Regions from separate parts of the Bacillus nitratireducens genome, predicted to be linked through region 4. Evidence: predicted binding sites of a transcription regulator. Region 4 holds the regulator's gene; each other region holds the start of a gene.
What was found. Region 4 encodes Rex, which represses fermentation and respiration genes when NADH is low (regulators of the CRP and FNR family bind a similar motif). Its sites were predicted from a motif close to TTGTGAAATATTTCACAA; they were not measured.

Region 1 (2,211 bases), on a different contig from region 4:
ATCACCAATGACATATATTAAATCAGCCTGTACGCCCACTTTAATCCAACATGGCGAAAAGGATGCAAGGATTCCAACTTCCAATGCATATGAGCTATATGAAGGGTTAAGGGATATGGAAGTTGATACAGAATTAATTATATTTAAAGGAATGGCATATAGTCCTGATCAGCCGGGAATGAATGTAGCTATTATGAAACAGAATCTGATGTGGTTTTCACACTATATTCTTGGGGAAAGTATGAAAGATTTTAGGGTTTTATAATGGCTTGTTTTAGTCTTTAAGCTTTTTAGATGCTTGAAATAAAGTCGTACACATTTATCCGGTTATATATGATTGAGTTTAACATTTCGGATAAGGCAAACTGTGAAATATTTTGGTGTAAATAAGAAAAGAGCCTGAATGTAGGCTCTTTTCTTATTTATATTTAAAAGATGAACTGTTCTTATGCAGTTTTACTTAATTTATATGCTTCACGGTTATTTTTTTTGAAAAGTTTTGGGAAAACATAACCATCTAATCCAATACGCCCAGCATTCTGTCCTGCAACTAAAATGAACATAGTTAAAATAAGTAGGTTTGGGTTTACACTAACAGTTCCGCTTAATAAAAATGAAAGGTTCATTATGATGCCGAAAAATGCAGCTGTTTTTGTTAATCCACCTAAAATCAAACCTAGTCCTACTAAAATTTCTCCCCATTGAACTAAAAAGCTAAATAGGTCTGCGTTTGGAAGAACAAAATGTTGAAGAAAATCTGCCCACCAACCTTGTACTGCAGGGTGGTCACCTGATGCTTGAGCGATAGCTCCTTTTAGAAAACCACTTGCATCAAAAGACTGTCCAAAAACTTTTCCTATTCCAGCAGCGAGCCATGCATATCCTATGTAAAGTCGTAAAAATAATAATATGAAAGTAGCGCGTTTATCAGTTCTTAAAAAATTGATAACCATTGAAATCCCTCCAATGTATTGTATTTACATGTTTATTATATATCCATTGTGAATAAATTCACAATGGATAAAGTGTGAACAAAAATGGTGTTTTTATAAAATAAAAAAGGCATATAACAATCATATGTTATATGCCTTTTCTATTATATGTTTAGTAATTTATTTAGGTAATGTAAATTTAACTTTTTTACCTTGTGAAATATCTTTAGCTTCTTTATTTCTCATAGGTCCTAACTCAATCTCAAAGCTTTTTTCTTTCCAAATCTTTTCGTACTGCTCTTGATCTAAAATATATACTTGCAGCAATTCTCCAGATGTTCCAGTTTTAACTGCAGCGTTATAGTCGTAATTTAATAGCATACCTTCATTAATCGTATATTGTGTACCATCATTCACTCTTAATGTAGAGCTTATAGGAGATAGTGAAACGTCTTGAGCATCTTTGTTATCAAGCTTGAATTTTACTGTTAACAGAACAAGACCGTTTTTAAAATTTGCAAAGCGTGGAGCTTCGACGGAATTTGGTGTGAATTGAGTGAATTGGTATCCGTCTAATGTAACATTAACAGCACCTAATTCTTGGCTGTTATTAATACTTGATTTCTCTTTTAACATTTTTTTATCGCCCATGTTATTAGCTGTAGCTTTATCTTGGTAGAAAGTGTTATCTGTTGCAACCTTTTCAGCACCTTGTTTGTTTAAACTTAATGAAAATCTTCCAGGACTTCCGATTGGAGCATCAAATTTTCCTTTATTAGCTTGTGCAGTTGGGACTGTGACTGAGACCGTTGAGAGATTTGAAATTTTTGCTAGATCATCTTTTCCGAATGGATAAGCGATATAACCAGAAATAGTTTCTCCTGCTTTTACTAAGTAATCATTCGTTGGAGCAAGCTTAGTTGGTAGCTGATCTTCTGTTGGAATTAAATCTCTATAGTTACTATATGCTTTCTGAGCACCAGTAAATGACATGTCCAATGCTGGCATATAATAAATATCTTTAGCTGAACTATTTTTTACGCTGTAGTTCACAAGAATAACTCCGCCCTCTGTTTGACGATTAAACGGAATGTCGAAGTTTGTATGGAATCCATTTAATTCAACTAATGTATAACCATTCATTGTTACTGAAACATCTTCAGCTTTATAGACTTGTGGTTCCTTATTTTCAAAAAGAACTTTTGTTTTACCACCTGTTTCTTTTTCCATATAGGAAATCAGCTTAGAGTAATCGCTTGAGCTAGTAGCTGTATTTTCA
Region 2 (2,211 bases), on a different contig from region 4:
TCGCTTCTTAATTTTTGTAAATCGTTTCTGTAAAGCTAACTGTGAAACAGATTTTCCAAATAGCTTATAGTATCTATCACTCATTCTTTTACAATAGTTATAAGCGAATCTTGCAGCACCAGCATGGTTTCTAAGCACTTGTTCTTGTTCAGGCGTTGGAATCAGTCTGACTTTCTTCGCCAATATCATCAGAATTTAACTCCTTTAATGAAAGATTTGTTCTTCTGAATAGTAGCGTGTTCCACCAGCATTCTCCTTAGACTACTCGGATGCAAACCTGTTAATTCTGATACTTGACTAACTCGTGAAAATTTCATTATTATTCTCACCTCATTGAACCAAACATAGCGCATATGTTCGATATTTTCAATGAAGTTTGATAGATTCAATAAAATTTATCTTGTTCAACTAAGGGCGCAATTCCTTAGCCAGTTCTCTTATGAACTTCTCATGTTTTCACATGAGCGCAGACTATATGTTTATCTCTTTAGAGATAGAGGATTTTTCCATCACCATAGGCTTGTGATGTACTCTCGTCAGTTACACGAGATAGTCGTTGAACGTTCATCTTATCCATTTTGACTTAGATGATTCGAGGCGGAAGACCCATTGTTCTAGTGTTTAGGATTTAACCTTGCACCATCTGATTGATTTTTTCTGCTTTCGCGACATTCACGCTCGCTATTTTTAGCCACGTTGTAGTTCAATCAGCTTTAGGGATTGCCCGCAGTTAACCCTCACTACTAGCCAATCACTTGACTAGCAGGGCTTACTGATATATTTAATTAACTTTCGTTTTAATTGGTTAAATAAATCGTAACAGTTAGTTACCCTCCATAAATTTAATTGTACCATCAGTAAGGGAAATTTTGTGAAATGTTAGATGAATATGATATTTGTATTCCTTAACAGTACGCCGATATATGATGCAAATAAATAATGATTTGCAAATATGAACATTAGAAGACAGTAACAATATTATGTCAACAATGTGAACTGTCACAAATTTTTATATATTATTGTGATTGATATCACATCCCTTTTCCTCAATGGGTATTATGCTTAGGTTGTAAGGAATGATTGGGAGAGGGTGGGATGATCATGTTTTGTTATCAATGTGAACAAACGCCAACAGGCGGATGTAAAGTAATAGGTGTTTGCGGTAAAAATGAAACAATTGCAAGTTTACAAGATACGATTGTATTTGGATTAAAAGGAATTGCAGCTTATCGTACGCATGCTGCTCAGCTAGGGTATACCGATGCATTTGTAGATGCTACAACGCAAGAAGCACTGTACATGACATTAACAAATTCTAATTTTAATGAACAAGAACATATTGATATGGCTATGAAAGTAGGGAAATCAGCTTTACGAGTAATGGAGTTATTAGATGAGGCGCATACGAATCACTTTGGTGTTCCAGAGCCTGTTCAAATTACGCAAAACCATGTAGAAGGTAAAGCAATTGTAGTTACTGGTCATAATTTATTTGCGTTAGAAGAGTTATTAAAGCAAACAGAAGGAAAAGAAATTAATATTTATACGCATTCTGAAATGTTACCAGCACACGGTTATCCGCAGCTGAAAAAATATAAACATTTAAAAGGAAATATTGGTAAGGCATGGTATGATCAACGACGTCTTTTCGAAAAATTTACAGGTGCCATATTAGCGACAACGAACTGTGTTATGCCAATTAAAGGATCATACTCTGATCGATTCTTTTCATATGATATTGCAGGTCTAGAGGGTGTACAAAAAATTGAAAATGATGATTTTGCACCATTGATTGAAAAAGCGCTAGAACTTCCAGAAGTACATATGGAATCGGATGAGCAGTTAGTAACAGGTTTCCATCACGATACAGTATTATCATTAGCTCCGGAAATTATTGATGCAGTAAAGGAAGGCAAAATAAAACGTTTCTTTGTCATCGCAGGTTGTGATGCACCAGGAAAAGGCGGGGAATATTATCGTGAATTGGCAACGTCACTTCCGCCAGAAACAGTTATTTTAACGACTTCTTGCGGGAAATTCCGTTTTAATGATGTGAGTTATGGTGTTGTACCTGGTACAGAGATTCCGCGTTACATTGACTTAGGGCAATGCAATAATTCAATTTCAACAGTGAAAATAGCGGCCGCTTTAGCAGATGCATTTGAATGCGAAGTGAACGAATTGCCAGTTAGTATTGTCCTATCCTGGTTT
Region 3 (2,211 bases), on a different contig from region 4:
AACCAATGAGAAATAACATATGTAAAGGTATGGAAGTGAATAGTGGTTTTAAAGTTGATATATCAATCAACAATTTTACATACAGGATTGCATAAACTATTAAGAAGATAGCTTTAAAATGTTTTTGCATAAGCACACCTACCTACTATGCTATGGGTTGTTTGGGGATTATATTGTTGTTATAGGTTACCTATTGAAAATTTGTATTTTTCTGTAATTATAACATTTTATTGGATTTATAAATAGGCGTGATTGATTTGAAATGTAAGAAAGCTTTTTAATGAATATGATTTAGAAAGAGCAGAATACTAAAGGAGAATGAAAGAAGAAAGGTAGGAGTATCCTATGCAAAATTTAACAGAGCTTGAAGTAGAAAACTTACGCCATTTAATTGGTGGACATGCAACAATTATTAATAAATTAGACCAGTATGCACAGGCTTGTACAGATCCACAACTGAAACAAATGTTACAAAAGGATGCACAAGATGCACGAAATACGAAACAGCAATTAATGACTTTCCTAGGATAGGAGGAAGTGAAAGATGAATGAAAAAGATATGGTAAATGATTATTTAGCAGGATTAAATGCAAGTTTAACAAGTTATGCAAATTATATTTCTCAGTCTGATAATGAACAGTTACATCAAACGTTAATTCAAATTCGTAATCAAGATGAGATGCGTCAACGTAATATGTATGAATACGCAAAGCAAAAGAGTTATTATAAACCGGCAGCACCTGCTAACCCAATGATTGTACAGCAATTAAAAGGTCAATTAAGTGCGGAATAATGGGATGAAAAAACGAGCGAATGAAGTCGCTCGTTTTTTTGTTTTGGGCATGTCAATAAATATATAATAAATATTTTTCCAGTTGTAACAAATATGACGAAAATGGAATATAACAATTCACAAAAAGGACAAAAGTTTGCTCAATATTTCACAAAGTATCCATGGTTTCTATCGTGGGAATCTATATAATTAGGGGTGTAAAGAACAAAAGAAATAGATTATATGATCAATTAGGAGAGATTGCTATGAAACGAAATACAAGAAAAATTGCAATTATCGGTACTGGATTAGTTGGATCAAGTTGTGCATATTCCATTGTCAATCAAGGCATTTGCGAAGAGCTATTATTAATTGATATAAATCATGAACGTGCAGTTGGGGAAGCAATGGATTTATCACACTGTATTAACTTTACAAATACAAGAACAAAAGTATATGCAGGAAGCTATGAAGACTGCAAAGATATGGACATTGTAATTATTACAGCAGGACCAGCGCCGAAGCCTGGACAAAGTCGTTTAGACACTTTAGGGGCAAGCGCTAAGATTATGGAGAGTGTTGTGAATGGCGTAATGGAAAGTGGATTTGATGGCATTTTCTTAATCGCATCGAACCCAGTTGACATTATTACATATCAAGTTTGGAAATTATCTGGTTTACCAAGAAATCGTGTACTTGGTACTGGCACATCACTAGATTCTTCTCGCTTAAGAACAATTTTATCTGAAATGTTACATGTAGATCCTCGTAGTATTCATGGGTATTCATTAGGAGAGCATGGTGATTCTCAAATGGTTGCTTGGTCTCACGTAACTGTTGGTGGAAAGCCAATTCTGCAAATTTTAGAGGAACAAAAAGAACGATTTGGTGAAATAGATTTAGATGAAATTGTTGAGAAGACTGCAAAAGCTGGATGGGAAATTTATAAGCGTAAAGGAACTACTTATTACGGAATCGGAAATTCCCTAGCATATATTGCCCGCTCAATCTTCAATGATGATCACCGTGTTATCGCTGTTTCAGCTATTTTAGATGGCGAATATGGCGAATACGATATTTGTACAGGAGTACCAGCAATTATTACTAGAGACGGTGTAAGAGAAGTGGTAGAACTGAATTTATTAGAAGATGAAGAAAGCCGCTTTGCGAAATCAAACGATGTTTTACGCGATTATATGAAGACAATTGGTTACTAAATTATAGGAGAAGGTGAAACAAATGAAGGAATATATAATGTCTCGTGTGTTTAAAGCTTCTGCCGGAATCGCACAGGGTATTTTCGTATCCCTTGGAATTGGTTTACTGATCGAAAATATAGGAAGAATTGTTGATATCCCATTACTTATTACAATCGGAGTTGTTGCAAAATCACTTATGGCACCAGCAATTGGAGCCGGAATTGCTTTTATGCTTGGTGC
Region 4 (2,211 bases):
AGTTCACTTGTATTCGCGGCGATTCATTTTGATTTTACTCACTTATTGGTATACACTTCTATGGGGCTCGTATTCGCCTTTTTATATGTAAAAACGAAGCGGATTATCGTCCCTATTGCAGCCCATGTTGCAATGAATACATTAGTTGCAGTTGCTCAAGTTTTAGTAAGCAATGAACAAATTCAAGAAATGATTAAAGAAGCTGAAAAAATGCAAGGCTTTATCGGAGGATTTTTTGTATGAGAAACTCACCATTGTTCATGGCTGCATTGTACTTTCTTCTTGGATGTATTTTTACACGTTTCGCCATTACGAACGTAACAGATACAATCTGGAATATGTGGACAATACTATTTGCAGTTATGGCAACAATTGATTTTAATTTGGCACTTCGCCTTATCTTAGTTAAATTCACAAAGAAAAAACAATAATAAAACGCAGAGGTCGCTTCCTCTGCGTTTTATTGTGGATAATTCTTCAAAAAGTAAACCAGTGTTTGTAACTCTACAGCTAAATCAATATGATGAATCCTTATATTCTCTGACACATTTAAGCGTGCTGGTGTGAAATTTAAAATACCATGCACGTTCGTTTCTGCCAATCTATCTGCCACAGATTGTGCTACTGTAGCGGGTACTGTTAATATTGCCACTTGTATATCAGTTGATAAACGTTCTTCTAGTTCATCCAAATGATATACAGGAATGCCTCCGATTTCTGTTCCAACTTTCTCTTCACTAACGTCAAACGCCATTTCAATTTTTGTATTATTGTTTTTCGTGAAATTATAATGTAAGAAAGCGGTCCCTAAATTACCTACTCCAATAAGTGCTACACGTGTTATATCATCTTGGTCGAGTGTTTCACGGAAAAATGATAATAAATAATTTACGTTATATCCATAACCTTTTTTCCCTAACGCTCCAAAATATGAAAAATCTCTTCGAATAGTTGCGGAATCAACCTTTACCGCTTCACTCAATTCGGCTGATGAAACACGTTGCTTACCAGAAAGAGATAAGTTTTGGATAAATCGATAGTATAGAGGCAATCGTTTGGCAGTGGCCTGTGGAATTTTTTGCTGATCCATATAACCTCTCCTCTCTTCCTATCTTTATTCATATACTTGAATCAAATACAGAAGTTTAGTACTCATGAATTTCCTTGTATAATAAAGAGAAGAAGTATTCTCTCTTTATTTTAAACTATACACTATTTTTAGTATGATTGAGAAATATAAACATGGCAAAGTTAAGAAATTATTTGAGGTGAAAACATTGATTTTATTACAAGTAAACGCGCTTTCGAAATTATACGGTGCAGAAACGATTCTTGCAAACATAAAATTGGAAGTACAAACGAAAGATCGTATTGCATTAGTCGGACGAAATGGAGCCGGAAAATCTACATTATTAAAAATAATAGCTGGTGAGTTATCTCATGATGGTGGTGAAATTATAAAACCGAAAGATGTCTCAATGGGGTATTTAGCTCAAAATACCGGATTAGAAACGTCTTTAACAATTTGGGATGAAATGTTAACCGTCTTTACACACTTACAGCAAATGGAGACAAAACTTCGAAGGCTAGAGCAAGAGATGGGCAAAGAAGAAAACTTTTCAAATGCGGCTATATACGAGAAATTATTAGCTGATTATGACCAATTACAATTAGATTATAAAGATCAAGGTGGCTATCAGTACGAAGCGGATATCCGCTCGATTTTAAGCGGTCTTGGCTTTCCAGTTGAGATGCACCAGACAACAATTTCTACATTAAGTGGTGGGCAAAAAACACGATTAGCTCTTGGTAAATTATTATTAACTAAACCAGACTTACTTATTTTAGACGAGCCTACAAACCATTTGGACATTGAAACATTAACTTGGCTTGAACAATATTTACAAGGTTATCCTGGCGCGATTTTAATCGTTTCTCATGACCGTTATTTCTTAGATAAGCTTGTTACACAAGTATATGAAATTTCGAATAAAGAAAGCAGACGATTTGTTGGTAACTACAGTAAATATTTAGACTTAAAATCAGCACTATACGAGCAAGAGATGAAACGTTATGAAAAGCAACAAGATGAAATCGCTAAACTTGAAGACTTTGTGCAAAAAAATATAGCTCGTGCATCTACAACAAAGCGTGCTCAAAGTCGCCGTAAACAATTAGACAGAATGGAATTATTAACTAGACCATTGGGCG

Region 1: a site for Rex is predicted at 1,000-1,017, ahead of Q3V31_RS27670 (DoxX family membrane protein). Genes of this name have one in related genera too.
Region 2: a site for Rex is predicted at 1,020-1,037, ahead of hcp (hydroxylamine reductase). Genes of this name have one in related genera too.
Region 3: a site for Rex is predicted at 930-947, ahead of Q3V31_RS21420 (L-lactate dehydrogenase). Genes of this name have one in related genera too.

What each region holds. Positions count from the first base shown of each region.
Region 1 is NZ_JAUMJO010000012.1:11,712-13,922, forward strand. Features, by position in the region: gene Q3V31_RS27665 (S9 family peptidase) at 1-265, shown strand, start outside; gene Q3V31_RS27670 (DoxX family membrane protein) at 447-953, opposite strand; gene Q3V31_RS27675 (DUF5068 domain-containing protein) at 1,113-2,211, opposite strand, start outside.
Region 2 is NZ_JAUMJO010000002.1:771,023-773,233, forward strand. Features, by position in the region: gene Q3V31_RS10185 (RNA-guided endonuclease InsQ/TnpB family protein) at 1-189, opposite strand, end outside; gene hcp (hydroxylamine reductase) at 1,102-2,211, shown strand, end outside.
Region 3 is NZ_JAUMJO010000005.1:512,065-514,275, forward strand. Features, by position in the region: gene Q3V31_RS21410 (hypothetical protein) at 346-531, shown strand; gene Q3V31_RS21415 (spore coat protein) at 545-793, shown strand; gene Q3V31_RS21420 (L-lactate dehydrogenase) at 1,039-1,989, shown strand; gene Q3V31_RS21425 (PTS sugar transporter subunit IIC) at 2,012-2,211, shown strand, end outside.
Region 4 is NZ_JAUMJO010000023.1:9,196-11,406, forward strand. Features, by position in the region: gene Q3V31_RS30135 (CPBP family intramembrane glutamic endopeptidase) at 1-243, shown strand, start outside; gene Q3V31_RS30140 (YdiK family protein) at 240-431, shown strand; gene Q3V31_RS30145 (redox-sensing transcriptional repressor Rex) at 461-1,090, opposite strand; gene Q3V31_RS30150 (ABC-F family ATP-binding cassette domain-containing protein) at 1,278-2,211, shown strand, end outside.